2 regions of the Janthinobacterium sp. GW460-12-1-14-LB5 genome follow, and region 1 is predicted to be linked to the other one. Evidence: predicted binding sites of a transcription regulator. Region 1 holds the regulator's gene; the other holds the start of a gene.
The links. The regulator FNR, encoded in region 1, switches genes on or off when oxygen is low (the NO sensors DNR and NnrR bind a similar motif). The targets are predictions, from matches to a motif close to TTGATNNNNATCAA.
Positions count from the first base shown of each region.

Region 2: a site for FNR is predicted at 1,720-1,733, ahead of cqsA (alpha-hydroxyketone-type quorum-sensing autoinducer synthase). Genes of this name have one in related genera too.

Region 1 covers NZ_JBWKYD010000013.1:64,619-72,141, reverse strand. The annotation lists gene AC07X6_RS15105 (response regulator) at 1-1,884, opposite strand, end outside; gene fnr (fumarate/nitrate reduction transcriptional regulator Fnr) at 2,124-2,882, shown strand; gene AC07X6_RS15095 (FixH family protein) at 2,886-3,410, opposite strand; gene ccoG (cytochrome c oxidase accessory protein CcoG) at 3,513-4,895, opposite strand; gene ccoP (cytochrome-c oxidase, cbb3-type subunit III) at 4,900-5,820, opposite strand; gene AC07X6_RS15080 (cbb3-type cytochrome oxidase subunit 3) at 5,813-6,016, opposite strand; gene ccoO (cytochrome-c oxidase, cbb3-type subunit II) at 6,018-6,632, opposite strand; gene ccoN (cytochrome-c oxidase, cbb3-type subunit I) at 6,648-7,523, opposite strand, start outside.
Region 2 covers NZ_JBWKYD010000020.1:47,581-55,103, forward strand. The annotation lists gene AC07X6_RS20320 (response regulator) at 1-332, opposite strand, end outside; gene AC07X6_RS20325 (sensor histidine kinase) at 344-1,600, opposite strand; gene cqsA (alpha-hydroxyketone-type quorum-sensing autoinducer synthase) at 1,798-3,045, shown strand; gene AC07X6_RS20335 (MarR family winged helix-turn-helix transcriptional regulator) at 3,056-3,520, opposite strand; gene AC07X6_RS20340 (GIY-YIG nuclease family protein) at 3,581-3,928, opposite strand; gene AC07X6_RS20345 (MFS transporter) at 3,941-5,209, opposite strand; gene AC07X6_RS20350 (group II truncated hemoglobin) at 5,342-5,737, shown strand; gene AC07X6_RS20355 (DNA recombination protein RmuC) at 5,742-7,109, shown strand; gene AC07X6_RS20360 (MHFG family PEP-CTERM protein) at 7,119-7,523, opposite strand, start outside.

The DNA of each region.
Region 1 (7,523 bases):
CAGGCGCAGCTGGCCCAGGGTGGGCGTGCGCCGCGTTTCGGCCGGCTGCGCCAGCATGTCGAACGGCACGCTGAACCAGAAGCGGCTGCCCTTGCCTTCGCTGCTGGCGACGGCGATGTCGCCGCCCATCATGTGGATCAGCTGCTTGCTGATGGCCAGGCCCAGGCCCGTGCCGCCGAAGCGCCGCGTGATGCTCTGGTCGCCCTGCGAAAACGCGGCGAACAGCTGCTGTTGCTGCAGTTCCGTCATGCCGATGCCCGTGTCGCGCACTTCAAAGCGCAGCCAGGCGCGGCCGTTGTCCTTCTCGGCCAGACTGACGGCCACCACCACTTCGCCTTGCTCCGTGAACTTGATGGCGTTGCCGGCCAGGTTGACGAGGATCTGCTGCAGCCGCTGGGCGTCGCCCACGAGGCGCCGCGGCACGTCGGGCTCGACGGCAATGGCCAGTTCCAGCTCCTTTTCGCCCGCATTCATCGTCATCGTCGTGGCCAGCGTGTTCATGACTTCGTCGAGGTCGAATTCGACGGGCGACAATTCCATGCGGCGCGCCTCGATCTTCGAATAATCGAGCACGTCGTTGAGGATGCCCAGCAGCGACTGGCCCGCCACGCGCACCATGGTCAGATACTTGCGCTGTTCCGTATCGAGCTTGGTATTTCCCAGCAGATACACCATGCCCAGCACGGCATTGAGGGGCGTGCGGATTTCATGGCTCATGTTGGCCACGAAATCGCTCTTCGCGCGGTTGGCCGCCTCGGCCCGGTCGCGCTCCTGCTCCAGCTCCGCCGCGCGCGCTTCGAGCTCCTGCTGCAGCCGGTCGCGTTCGCTCATCAGGCCGTTGAAGGCTTCCGTCAGCTGGCCGATCTCGTCGCGCTGCTGCACGGGTACGGGGGTGAAGCGGCTGCCGCTGGTGCGCAGCGCCTGCAGGGTATCGCGCAGGCGCACCAGGGGCGACAGCAGGCGCACGGTAACCCAGCCCAGCACTGCCGCGGCCAGCAGCGAGGCGAGGATGCTCCACAGCACCAGCCGGTACAGCACGCCATCGAACGGTTCGAAGGCGTCGTCGATGGGCAGCGAGGCGGCCAGCAGCCAGTTCACCGATTTCAGGCGCTTGAAGCTGTTGACGGCCGTAATGCCGCGGCTGTTGGTGCTGACCATGCTGCCTTCGCCATCGTCCTTCAGCAGCTGGGTCGTCGTCAGGTTGGCGTTCGGCAGGCGCGGCTGCAGCAAACGGCTGGTGTCCGGGTGCAGCACGTAGCGCGGCACGGCGCCGCGCGTGAGGATGAAGTAATAGCCGCTCTTGCCGATCTTTTCCGAGCGCAAACGGCCCAGCAGGTTGTCCTTGTACAGGCGCAATACGCCGATCACCACGCCGGCCACCTGGCCATCGGCGGCCAGCACGGGCGCTACCATCTGCACGATGGGCATGCCGCTCGATTTGCCCAGCATCGGTTCCGTGATCATGGGCTGGCGCGTGCGCAGGACGGTCTGGAAGTATTCGCGCTCGGCAACATTGATGCCGGCGCGCCCCGCCACTTCCGGCATGTCGGCCACGACGGCGCCATGCGCGTCGAGCACCAGCACGTCGTCGAACAGCACCAGCATCGAGCGGCGCGAATAGTATTGGCGCAACTGGGCGGGCTGGGCGATCAGTTCCGGCGGCTGCTGCCTGGCCGTCAGGGTGACGATCTGCAGCAGCATGGCCAGCTTGTCGTCGAGTTCGGCGGCGGTGCGGGTGATCAGGGACGACTGCTGGCTCAGCAGTACTCGGGTGAAATCGTCGCGCATGTGCTGCACCTGGATCATCGTGACCAGCGCGATCATGGCGATCGAGGTCAGGCTGGTGGCCAGCGCGACTTTTGCTTTGATGCCGAGAGGCTTCATGATTTCCTTTTCAGTACCGGGCGGCACAGGCGGCAGATAATGCTGTCAGGAATTTTCCTATCAATGCCCCAGCTTGGCAAGCGCCACCGCGCAAATTGCCCGCCCCGTACGGCCTTTTGACGATGTTGCCATATAATTAAAGTCGGAACGTCGTTTATTCAGCGAAATTGCGGTGAAATTGGCACACGGCAACCCTGTATGCAGTAAACTTGTTGTTGCATTTTCTAAAAGGTACCGACATGACTGAAGCGCTACTCACTCCAACCTTGCCCACCGTGAACGTGGAGGCGTTGCGTGCGCGATGCTCGACTTGCAGCATGCATCAATTGTGCCTGCCGATGGGCCTCGATGTGGGCGACATGGACAGACTGGACCAGATCATCGGCCGCCGCCGCAAGATCGTGCGCGGCGCCTCGCTGTTCCGCATCGGCGACTCGTTCCAGAACCTGTACGCGATCCGTCTGGGCCACTTCAAGACGTACCAGATCAATCCCGGCGGCGAAGAGCAGGTGACGGGTTTCCAGATGGCGGGTGAACTGCTGGGCATGGACGCCATCAGCGCCGACCGCCACCACTGTAATGCGGTGGCCCTGGAAGATAGTGAAGTGTGTGAAATCCCGTTTTCCAGCCTGGAACAATTGCTGGGCAACATGCCGACCCTGCTGCGTCATTTCCACCGCATGATGAGCCAGGAAATCACGCGCGAGCAAAGCGTGATGCTGTTGCTGGGCAATATGCAGGCGACGCAGCGTTTTGCCGCTTTCATCGTCAACCTGGCGTCGCGCTACGAGGCGCGCGGCTATTCGAGCAGCAAATTCCAGCTGCGCATGTCGCGCGAGGAAATCGGCAACTACCTGGGCCTGACCATCGAGAGCGTCAGCCGCTTATTGTCGAAATTCAAGAAGGAAGGCTGGCTGCGCGTCTCCAACCGTGAGATCGAGATCTTGCAGCCGGCCAAGTTAAAAGCTATTACGGCCGGCACCGACGTCTGCAAATAAGGCTTACAGCTCTTCATCGGCGTGCAGCGCGATGCTGCGCTGCAACGGCCAGGTCCAGATGCCGGACAGGCGCCACTCGCGCTTGTCGTTTTCCACCAGCACCTGCCAGCGGCTGCGCTCGAGCATCGGCAGCGTCACGGAAAAATTGCCGGCCGCATCGGGCTGCACCAGCAGCTTGATATCCTTTTCCGGCAACGTCGCATGCGCCAGGTGCAGCTGCAGCGGACCCTGGTACGCCTTGCCGAAGCTGTGCACGGAACCGCTGAGGCGCGCTGCAGCGACGTCATACGCCAGGCTGGTATCCATCGCCAGGTCGCTGGCGATCGTGTCGCGCTTCAAATCCTGGTTGATGGCCTTGCCCTGCTTGTAATAATCGCCCACCACCAGCGCATCGGGTTGCGTAAACGCAATATAGCCCATGAAACTGCCGACGACCACGGACAGGCCGGGACCGATCATCAGCAGCCATGGCCAGCGGTGCTTGTACCACGGGGCAACGGGAGGTTGCAGTTTCAGACTGTCGGACATGCTATTTCTCCTGTTTAAACGGCCAGTCCCCATGCGGGGACCGGCCTTCCTGCAACTTCGTGGCGGCGGCGAGGGCACCCGGTCCCCGTCCGCCTTTCCTTGTTAACGTGGCACGATGAATACCGCGCTTTCACGCACATGCAGCGACGGGTCGTCCAGCGATTGCAATTCGATCGCAATCTTGTTCGAGCCTTTCTCGCCGATGCCGTGCGGCACGCGCAGGCGGATCGGCCAGCCCAGCGTTTCCGTCGGCTGCAAGGTCACTTCTTCGCGCGTCAGCAAGGTCAGGCCCGGCAAGCCGGATGCGCTGATTTTGAAATGCTGGCTTTGCTCCGAGGTGTTCATGATCTGCAGGCGGTAGACGTTTTCGATCATGCCGTCTTCCACTTCGCGTCCCATCGAACCGCGGTCGCGGATCACGTCCATCTTCAGCGGCGTGCGCAGCGCCAGCGAAGTACACACGGCGATGATGATCAGGGCCAGGATGGAAGTGTAGATCAAGACGCGCGGGCGCATGGCGCGCTGGCGTATCTGCTTCGAATTGAAGTTGTTTTCCATCGCATGGTCGGTACTGTAGCGTACCAGTCCCCGCGGCCGGTCGACCTTGTCCATCACGGTATTGCAGGCATCGACGCAGGCGGCGCAGCCGATGCATTCATACTGCAGGCCGTTGCGGATATCGATGCCGGTCGGACACACCTGCACGCACAGGGTGCAGTCGATGCAATCGCCCAGCTTGTCGTTGTTGCCGGCCTTCTTGCTCATGGCGCCGCGTGGTTCGCCGCGCTTGGCATCGTAGGTGATGATCAGGGTGTCCTGGTCGAACATGGCGCTCTGGAAGCGCGCGTAGGGGCACATGTATTTGCACACCTGCTCGCGCAGCCAGCCCGCGTTGCCGTAGGTTGCCAGGCTGTAGAACAAGACCCAGAACCACTCCCAGGGACCGAAATTGAGCGTGGTCACCGCGTGCGCCAGTTCCTTGATCGGCGTGAAGTAGCCGACAAAGGTAAAGCCCGTCCACAGGGCGATGGCGCCCCATACCAGGTGCTTGGCCGTCTTCTTGAACGCCTTGCGCACGGAGGGGCCCTGCTTGTCGAGGGCCATGCGCGCGCTGCGCGTGCCCTCGATGCGGCGTTCGACCCACAGGAAGATTTCCGTGTATACCGTTTGCGGGCAAGAGAACCCGCACCACACCCGCCCGGCAATGGCCGTGACGAGGAACAACAAATACGCACAGATGATCAGCAGGGCCGCCAGATAGATGAAATCCTGGGGCCACAGCACGACGCCGAAAATGTAGAACTTGCGCGTGGTCAAATCGAACAGCAGGGCTTGCCTGCCATTCCAGGTCAACCACGGCAAGCCGTAGAACGCGAGCTGGGTAAGCCATACGCATACCCATCGCCAGGTAGCGTAGCGTCCTTTGGCCTCGCGAGGGTAGATTTGCTCGCGGGCCGCATACATCTTGATGACTTGAGGTTCCATTACATCATTTCACGGGCGTCTGGGGATTCGACAGGCTCCAGACATACGCCGACAGCACGTGTACCTTGGATTCGCCGAGGAAATCGCTGAAGGCCGGCATGGTGTTGGAGCGACCCTTGCGCACGGTTTCCATGATGGTATCGGCGCTGCCGCCGTACAGCCAGATCTTGTCCGTCAGGTTAGGCGAACCGAGCATCTGGTTGCCCTTCGCATCGGCGCCGTGACAGGCCATGCAGGCGCCGAACTTGGCTTTGCCCAGCACGGATTTGACGGGGTCCGAGGTGGAACCGGACAGGCTCAGCACGTAATGGGCCACGTTCTCGACATCCTTTTCGGAACCGAGCGCGGCGCCCATCGGCGGCATTTGCCCATTACGGCCGTGCATGATGGTGGTCTTGATGATGTCGGGATCGCCGCCATACAGCCAGTCCTTGTCCGTCAGGTTGGGGAAGCCCTTGTTGCCGCGCGCATCCGAACCGTGGCATTGCGCGCAGTAGGTCAGGAACAGGCGCTGGCCGATGGCTTGCGCCTGCGGATCGGCGGCCACCGTCTTCAAGTCCTGGCTCAGGTACTTGTTGAACAGGGGACCGTAGTCGGCTTCCGCCTTTTTCAGCTCTTCCTCGTACTGGCCCGTGGATTTCCAGCCCAGGCTGCCGGCGTAGTTGCCCAGGCCCGGATACAGAAACAGGTAGGCCAGCGCGAAGACGATGGTGATGTAGAACAACCACATCCACCAACGCGGCATCGGCGTATTGAGTTCCTTCAAGTCCTCGTCCCACACGTGGCCCGTGGTGCCGTCGGCGGGGGCGCCGGCGGCCACTTTCACTTTCGACTGCGAGTACAGCAGCACGCCGCAGCCGATGATGCCCAGCAGGGACAGCACGATGACGTAGATATTCCAGAAGCCATTGGTAAAGTCAGCCATGGTTATGCTCCTTCGCCAGGTTCATCTCGGCCTCGGCCGGATAGTCGAGCGCGTCGTCGGCGAACGGCAGGCGCGCCGCCGCGTCGAAGTCGCCATTGCTGCGGCTGAAAGTCCACCACAGGATGCCCACGAACGTCGTAAAGGAAACCACCGTCATGACGCTGCTGGCGCTGTCAAACAGGTTTTCGATTGCCATGCTAATTCCTTGTTTTGATTAATGTACCGAGGCCCTGCAGATAGGCGACCAGGGCGTCTTCTTCCGTCTTGTCCTGCAGCTGCGCGGGGCCGGCGGCGATCTCTTCATCGCTGTACGGCTGGCCCAGGCGTTTCAGGGCGCGCATCTTCGGCATGATGTCGTCAGGCACCAGCTTGGTCTTCGCCAGCCAGGGGTAGGACGGCATGTTCGACTCGGGCACCACGTCGCGCGGGTTGTTCAAGTGCGTGCGGTGCCATTCATCGCTGTAGCGGGCGCCCACGCGGGCCAGATCGGGCCCCGTGCGCTTGGAACCCCACTGGAACGGACGGTCATACACGAACTCGCCGGCGACCGAATAGTGGCCATAGCGTTCCGTTTCCGCGCGCAGCGGACGCACCATCTGCGAGTGGCAGTTGTAGCAGCCTTCGCGCACGTAGATGTCGCGGCCCGCCAGGCGCAGCGGCGAGTACGGCTTCAGGCCGGCGACCGGCTCCGTCGTGCTCTTCTGGAAGAACAGGGGAACGATCTCGACGGCGCCGCCGATGCTGATCACCACCGTGACCAGGGCGATCAGCAGCCAGGGGTTTCTCTCAATCCATGCATGTGAAAATTTCATTTGCTTATGCTCCTATCAGGCGTGCGCCGCGTTCAGTTCTGGAATGCGGGCGACGGGGAGTTTGCTGCCGCGCAAGGTCATCCAGGTGTTGTAGCCCATGATGCACATACCCGACAGGTACAGCAGGCCACCGGCCACGCGCACCACGTAGTACGGATACGTTGCTTTCACGCTCTCGACAAAGGTGTAGGTCAGGGTGCCGTCCGGATTGACCGCGCGCCACATCAGGCCCTGCATCACGCCGGCGATCCACATTGCGGCGATGTACAGCACGATGCCGATGGTGGCCACCCAGAAGTGCACGTCGACCAGGCGCGTGCTGTGCATCTGCGTGCGGCCCGCCAGGCGTGGCAGCAGATAATAGATCGAACCCATGGTGATGAAGCCCACCCAGCCCAGGGCGCCCGCATGCACGTGGGCAACGGTCCAGTCGGTGTAGTGCGACAGCGAGTTGATGGTTTTGATCGACATCATCGGACCTTCGAAGGTGGCGATGCCGTAGAACGACAGCGAAACGATCATGAATTTCAGGATCGGGTCGGTGCGCAGCTTGTGCCAGGCGCCCGACAGGGTCATGATGCCGTTGATCATGCCGCCCCAGCTTGGTGCCAGCAGGACCAGCGAGAAGACCATGCCGATCGATTGCGTCCAGTCAGGCAAGGCCGTGTAGTGCAGGTGATGCGGGCCCGCCCACATGTAGGTGAAGATCAGCGCCCAGAAGTGGACGATCGACAGACGGTACGAGTACACGGGGCGCTCGGCCTGTTTCGGGATGAAGTAGTAGACCATGCCCAGGTAGCCGGCGGTCAGGATGAAGCCCACCGCGTTATGGCCGTACCACCACTGGATCATGGCGTCCTGCACGCCCGCGTAGGCGGAATACGACTTGGT
Region 2 (7,523 bases), on a different contig from region 1:
TCCAGCCCGTTCATCTGCGGCATCGAATAATCGACCACCAGCACGGACGGCACGGCAAAGCGCTGGGCCTGGCCGCTGATGCGCCAGATGCGCTCGATGTCGATGGCGACATTGCAGTCGTTGGGCGCCGTGCTGTGCAGGTCGAAATTCACATGCAGGGGCATGGCGACGCGCTGGTGCGTTTGCTGCAGCCAGTGCAGCGCCGTGCTCGTATCGTGGAAGGTCTTGCGCGCCAGCGCGGGATCGAGCTGGAAAGCCATGCTTTTCAGAAAGGAATCGCTGTCATCGATCAGCACGGTGAGGGTCGGATGGGTGTAGACGGGCAGTTGCATGCGTCACCTTGCTAGGAAATGGGTTGGAAGCGGGCAGGCACGGGCTGGGGAAATTCCAGGATGAAGATCGCATACGCATGCTCGCGCGAGACGCAGCGGATGCGCGCCTGCCAGGCGTGGGCGATCTGCCGGCACAGGGCCAGGCCGATGCCGCTGCCGTTGTGCACGGGATACGAATAAAAACGCTCGAAGATCAGCGGCAGGCGGTTTTTCGCGATGCCGCAGCCCGTGTCGATGACCAGCAGGCGGGGCACGGGGCGGGCGCCGTCGATGATGATGCGCACGCGGCCCTTGCCGGCCCGCTGCACGGCTTTCAGCGCATTTCTCAGCAGGTTGAGCAGGATCACCACGCACAGTTCGTCCTGTCCCGCGAACTGGAAGTCGGCGCGCACGTCCAGCGTGACGCTGGCGCGCTGCTTGTTGCCGGTAAACGGATAGCGCTTGAGCACGGAATGCACCATGTCCAGCATCGACAGCACCTGGCTCGGTTCCAGGTTGCGGTTGACGGCGCTGGCGCTGAGGAGGAACAGGTCGATCATGTGCTGCATGTGGCGCACCTCGAACTGGATGCGCGACAGCGCCTCCTGCAGGGGCGGCATGGCCTCGGCCTCGCCGGCCAGCTGCGGCAGCAGGCGGCGCATGCCGCGCACGTTCGCCTCCACGCTGGTCAGCGGCGTGCGCAGCTCGTGCGCCACGGAACCGAGCCCGGCGGCCAGACCCGACAGGCGCTCCTGTTCCAGTACCTTGCCGCCCACTTTCACGACGGAGAGCGCGGCGATGGTGAACCAGTGCACGGGCAGCTGCTGCAGCACCGTGGGCTGCAGCAGGAAGCCGCCTTCGCCCTGCACGATGACGGCCAGGCAGGCGGCGCCCGTACCGATCAGGTAGGCGCGGCACGCCAGCTTCGTCTCGAAATGAAACAGCACCACCAGGCCGATCAGCAGCGATTCGCTCCAGATGGACGACGCATGGTTCATCAGGAACATGAAGGTAAAGAAGAACGGCAGGATGTAGCTGAGGGCGAACAGCAGGTAGCGCGACAGCCAGCGGGCCGAAAAGCGGCGCGCGAACAGGCCCGCCAGGCAGATGCCCACGCCCGTCAGGCGCAGGGTCAGGTTTTCATAGGCTTGCGGGAAAAAAAACTGCCACAGCAGGTAGTACAGCGGCATGGCCACCGTGCCCACGGCGGCCAGCATGGCAACCCGGGTGGCCAGGTGCTCATGCGGTGCGCGCTCATGCAGCAGCGAATGGAGCAGTGTCTGGCGCACGCGTTGCCGCCAGTATGTCCATCGTCCTTGCCATTGCTGCGTCATGACTCTGCCTTGATGCTTTCCAGAACGTCATCATCGCGTAATTTTTCCTGGTTGAACGACTATCTGACTGGACATTGATATACGTCAATGGACGGGTTGGCAACACGGTCAAGGTTTTAATTTGCAACAAACATTTCCCTAGGAGAAAACTCATGACCATGATGACCAGCCTGCACACCCCGCCGTTTGTCCGCGCTGAACACTGCCTGCCCGATTACATCGTGCGGCGCATGGATGCGCATCACGTCACGCGCATCGAACAATTGCTGGGCGGCCAGCATCCGCATGCATGGCAGCCCACGCCGGCCGATGCCATCTTTCTGGCGGGTAATGATTACCTGTCCATCGCGGCCGAGCCGGCGCTGGTGGCGGCCCAGGTGGCATCCCTGCAGGCGAACGCGGGCGGCATGCTGATGTCGGCCGTGTACTTGCAGGAAGGCAGCGAGCAGCACCGGCTGGAAAGCCGGCTGGCCCGCTACATGGGCTGCGAGGATGGCATCCTGGCGCAGTCCGGCATGGCGGCCAACGTCGGCTTGCTGCAGTGTATCGCCGGCCCCGGCATTCCCGTCTACCTCGATATGCAGGCCCATGCGTCGCTGTGGGAAGGCGTGCTGTCGGCCCAGGCCCAGGCCGTCGCCTTTTTGCACAACGACATGACGCATTTGCGGCGGCAGGTGGAAAAGCATGGCCGCGGCGTGATCGTCGTCGATGCCCTGTACAGCACCAACGGCAGCCTGGCGCCGCTGCTGGAATTGCTGGACATCGCCGAGCGCAGCGATTGCGTGGTGGTGGTCGACGAGTCGCACTCGCTGGGCACGCATGGCCCGCAGGGCGCCGGCCTGGTGGAGGAATGGGGGCTGGGACACCGCGTGCATTTCCGCACGGCTTCGCTGGCCAAGGCGTTTGCCGGGCGCGCCGGCTTCATCAGCTGTTCCAGCCGCTTCAAGGGATATTTTTTGTCCGAATCGCGCCCCGCCATCTTCAGTTCCTGCCTGCTGGCGCATGAACTGGCCTGGCTGGGCGCGGCGCTCGATTTCATCATGGCCGCCGATGGGCGCCGCGCCGCCTTGCGGCGCCACACGCTGCAGGTGCGCGAAGGCTTGCGCGAGCTCGGCTACAACGTCAGCGATGGCACGGAGCAGATCGTGGCGCTGGAGGCGGGCGGCGAACCGGCCACCCTGGCCCTGCGCCAGGCGCTGGAACGGCAAGGTATTTTCGGCGCCATGTTTTGCGCGCCGGCCACGGCGAAGAACCGCGCCCTCGTGCGCCTGACCCTCAATGCGGGGCTCGACGCGGCGGCCATCGAGCGGGTGCTGGCGGGCTGCGCCGCCGTCCGCGCCGAAACGGGCGTGGAGCAGTGGCCATCGACGCGGCGCCTGCGCAGGCTGGCGCTGGTGTAAGGGGAGCGCGTCAGCCGTTGCCGGGCTGGCTGCCGGCTATGCTGGCCAGCAACTGGGACAGCGGGGCCAGCTGCTCCGCGCTGGCGCTGCCCAGCAATTCCTGGCCCAGCGCCTGCGCCGTCGCATCGGCGTGGATCAGCAGGGCTTGCCCCGCCTCGGTGATGACGGCATAGCCGACGCGGGCATCGCGCGCATCGGCCTGGCGCGCCACCAGGCCGATCTTTTCCAGCGGCAGCAGCGAGCGCGTGATGCCGGACGCCGTCAGCGCCAGGCGTTCGGCCAGGTCGATGCGGCGCAGGCGGCCGCCGGGCGCCCGCTGCAGGTGGTACAGCAATTGGTAATCGCTGAAACTGAGGCCATGCAGGTTGCCCAGGATGCTGTCGAAGCGGCGTACCAGCACGGCCTGGGCGCGCGCCAGGCGCAGGCAGAAGTCCAGCGCGACGGCGCCGTCCGGCGGCGGGAGAGGGTGATCCATCATGACGTCCTTTCAATTGGCTGCGCAGTGCTTGAGTGCGCAAGTGTAAAGCATGGCGGCTCAATACAGGGCATGGCCCCGCTCCTGCAGTTGTTCCAGGTGCAGTGCCAGCAGGGTGTCGAGCTCGGCGTCCGCATCGAAGGCGGGATCGTCGGGCACCGTGACGGCGTCGAGCAGATCAAAGCGGAAGGCCGCTTCGCCGTCGCGCCGCCAGTCCGCCTGCAGGCGGGCGTTGCGGTGCGTGCCCAGCGCGAGTTCGAAGCGGTGGCGGTTCAGCGCGCCAGGCGCGTTGCGGCTGCGTTCGAGCAGGGTGCGCCCGCTGGGCAGGTGCTGCAGCGCGATGATGCCCAGCGCGGGCGCTTGTTGCCGGTAAGCCGCTTTCAGGGCCGTTTGTCGTGTTTTATCCATGGTAGAACTTTCTCAAGGTGAAGATATCGAAGGGGTGCCGGCGATGCGGGGGATGTCCGTCCACAGGGCGGCAGCCACGGCGGCGGCCAGCAGCAGGGCGCCGCCCCCGCAGAACAGCTCGCCCACGCTCAGGTGGCGCAGCAGCGCGCCCGTGGCCGCCGCCGACAGCGGAGCCAGGCCCAGGAAGATGCCCATGAACAGCGCCATCGCCCGGCCCAGCATGGCGGGCGCCACGCGCCGCTGTATCCACGTAAAGATGGCCACCTGCACATAGCCGCCCAGCAACCCTGTCATGGCCAGCAGGGCCGCGCCGTGCCAGGCCGTGCTGATTTGTCCCAGCGCCATCAGCAGGCAAGCCACGACGGCGTCGGCGAGCAGCAGGGTGGCGCCGAAATGGCGGCGCAGCCAGGTGCCGCCCAGGCCGGACGCCAGCATGCCGGCCAGGGTGCCCGCGCCATGCGCACCCATCAGCAGGCCCAGCGCCGCGGCGCCGTGCAGGCGTTCGCTGGCCAGCACGGGCAAGGCCACTTGCAGCGGGCCCATGACGAAGAAGGCCACCACCGCCCAGTAGGCATAACAGCTGCGCAGGGGAAGGTCGCGCCACACCATGGCCAGGCCCGCCGCCATGTCGCGCCACATGCCCTGCGTTGCGGCTGCCGCTGCCAGCGGCCGCAGCTTGACTTGGCGCAAGGTCCAGGCGGAAAACACAAACGTCAGCGCATCGATGGCAAACGCGGCGGCCAGCGCCGCCATGGGGGTGTGCTGCCCGCCATCGCGGGCGCCCAGCACGAGCGCCGCCAGCAGGGGGCCGGCCAGCAGGGACAGCTGGCGTGTGCCCATCTGCAAGCCGTTGGCTTTTTGCAGCGTTTGCGGCGGCACGGCTTGCGGCAGGATGGCCGTGCCGGCGGGAATGGCGAAGGCGGAAGCGATGCCCAGCGCCAGCGCGGCCGCATACGCGAGCACCAGGCTGGCCTGGTCCAGCCACAGCAGTACCGCCAGCGCCAGCAGGATGGCGGCATTCGCATATTTGCTCAGCAGCAGCACGCGCCGGGGCGAATGGCGGTCGGCGATGGTGCCGCCCAGCAAAATCAGCACGGCGCGCGGGGCGCCCATCAGGGCCACGGCGATGCCCAGGCTGAGGCTATCGCCCGTCAGGCTCAGCACCAGCCAGGGCAGGGCCAGCATGCTGAACTGGTCGCCCAGCATGGAAACGAGGCCGCCGCCCAGCAGCCAGCGGAAGTTGGTATTGCGCAGCAAATCGGTGTCTGTAGCGGTTGGCATGTTCGTCTTGTTCCTGTTTTAAAATTGCATGGTAGTTGATAAAAGCTTGATCAGTCAAGTATATTGCCATTTATTGAGGCAGATCTGGCCGGCGCCGCGTGGGCCGCCAGCGCTTGCGTTATCATGGCGGCCATGACTGATACCACTGCCCCCACCCTGTACGAGACCATCGGCGGCGCCCCCGTGCTGCGCGAAATGGTCGACCGTTTTTATGATCTGATGGAGCTCGAAGCCGAGTTCGCCGGCATCCGCGTCATGCATCCTCCCTCGACGGATGGCTCGCGCGACAAGCTGTATTTCTTCCTGACGGGCTGGATGGGCGGCCCGGACTTGTATATCGAGAAATTCGGCCACCCGCGCCTGCGCGCCCGTCATTTGCCCTACGCCATCGGCACCAGCGAGCGCGACCAGTGGCTGCGCGCCATGGCCTGGGCCATGGAAGACACGGGCATCGAAGAGTCCTTGCGCGTGCGCCTGATGGAATCGTTCTATCAGACGGCCGACTGGATGCGCAACAAACCTGACTGATCCCATGAGCCCAATCGAGTTCTACAGCCTGCTGGGCGCCGCCATCGCCGCCATCGTTTTATTGATCTTGCTGCTGCTGCGCCCGCGTGGCGCGGCTGGCGATGGCGCCACCACGCTGGCCCTGGTGCAGCAGCACCAGCAGCAAAGCCTGGAACGCATCGACCGGGTCGAGCGCGAAGTGCGGCTGCAATTGCAGGCGTCGGCGCAAGCCACGCGGCAAGACCTGGCGGCCGGCCTGGCGCAATTCCAGGCGGCAACCCTGCAGCAGCTCGACAGCCTGCGCACGCAGATGCAGGCGCAGGGCAAGGTCGGGCGCGAGGAACAGGCGCAAAGCCTGGCGCGCTTCGCCGACAGCACGAATCAAACCTTGTCCCAGCTGACGGAATCGAATGCGCAGCGCATGCTGGAAGTGCGCGCCACGCTGGAGAACAAGATCCGCGACTTGCAGGCCGACAATGGCGCGCGCCTGGAAGAGATGCGCAAGACGGTCGACGAGAAACTGCACGCGACGCTGGAAACGCGGCTCAGTGCCTCGTTCCAGCAAGTGTCGGAGCGGCTGGAAAAAGTCCACCAGGGACTCGGCGAAATGCAGCAGCTGGCGCTGGGCGTGGGCGACTTGAAGCGGGTGCTCACCAATGTGAAGACGCGGGGAACGTGGGGCGAAGTGCAGCTGGAAATGCTGCTGGAGCAGGTACTCACTGTCGACCAGTATGCGAAGAACGTGGAAACGGTGCCGGGCAGCGGCGCGCGCGTGGAATTCGCCCTGAAACTGCCGGGTCTCTCCGATGGCGGGCCGCCCGTGTGGATGCCGATCGACGCGAAGTTCCCCAAGGAACAGTACGAGCGCCTGGTCGAGGCGGCCGAGCGGGCCGATGCCGACGGCGTGGCCCAGGCCGGACGCGAGCTGGAACGGGCCGTGCGGGGCGAGGCAAAGACCATCGCGGACAAATACCTGGCGCCGCCGCTGACGACGGATTTCGCCATTTTGTTTTTGCCCACGGAAGGCCTGTATGCGGAAGTGCTGCGCCGGCCGGGCCTGGCCGACGAATTGCAGCGCGTGCACCGGGTCAGCATCGCCGGGCCCTCCACTTTGACTGCCTTGCTCAACAGCCTGCAGATGGGTTTCCGCACCCTGGCGCTGGAAAAGCGCTCGTCCGAAGTGTGGCAGGTGCTGGGCGCCGTCAAGACGGAATTCGGCAAGTTCGGCGACGTGCTGTCGCAAACCCGGCTGACCCTGGAAAAAGCGGCGAAGAATATCGAAAGCGCGGAAGTGCGCAGCCGGCAGATGGCGCGCAAATTGAAATCCGTGGAAGCCTTGCCGGGCGAAGCGGCCGCCTTGCTGCTGGGTAAGGCGGACGGCGACGGCGAGTAGCGCGCCGTCTCAGGCCGGCCGTGCAGTACGGCGGCGCAGCGCGCTGTAAGCGATCAGCGCCAGTCCCGCCAGCAGCATGGCCCACGTTTGCGGTTCCGGCACGGCCGGCAGGACGGACAGGTCGGTGGGCGGCAGCGAGGGCCGGATGACGGGGGGGACATAGGACTCGATGATGCTGCTGCCGCGCGGTGGCGGTCCGCCGCCGTTGCGCCCCTCGCCGATGCCCGACGGCAGCAGCGTGTCGCCGCCCGTGCGCACGATGTCGAGGACCAGCACGGGCACGCTGGCCACCACGGCCGGCGGCACGCCCGTGAACGAGCCGCCATGCGCACCGGCGGGGTGTTCGATGACGGGCACGCCCGCCGGCGGTGGCGCTGCGGCCACTGGCGCAGTACCGCCCGGCGTGGCCCCGCC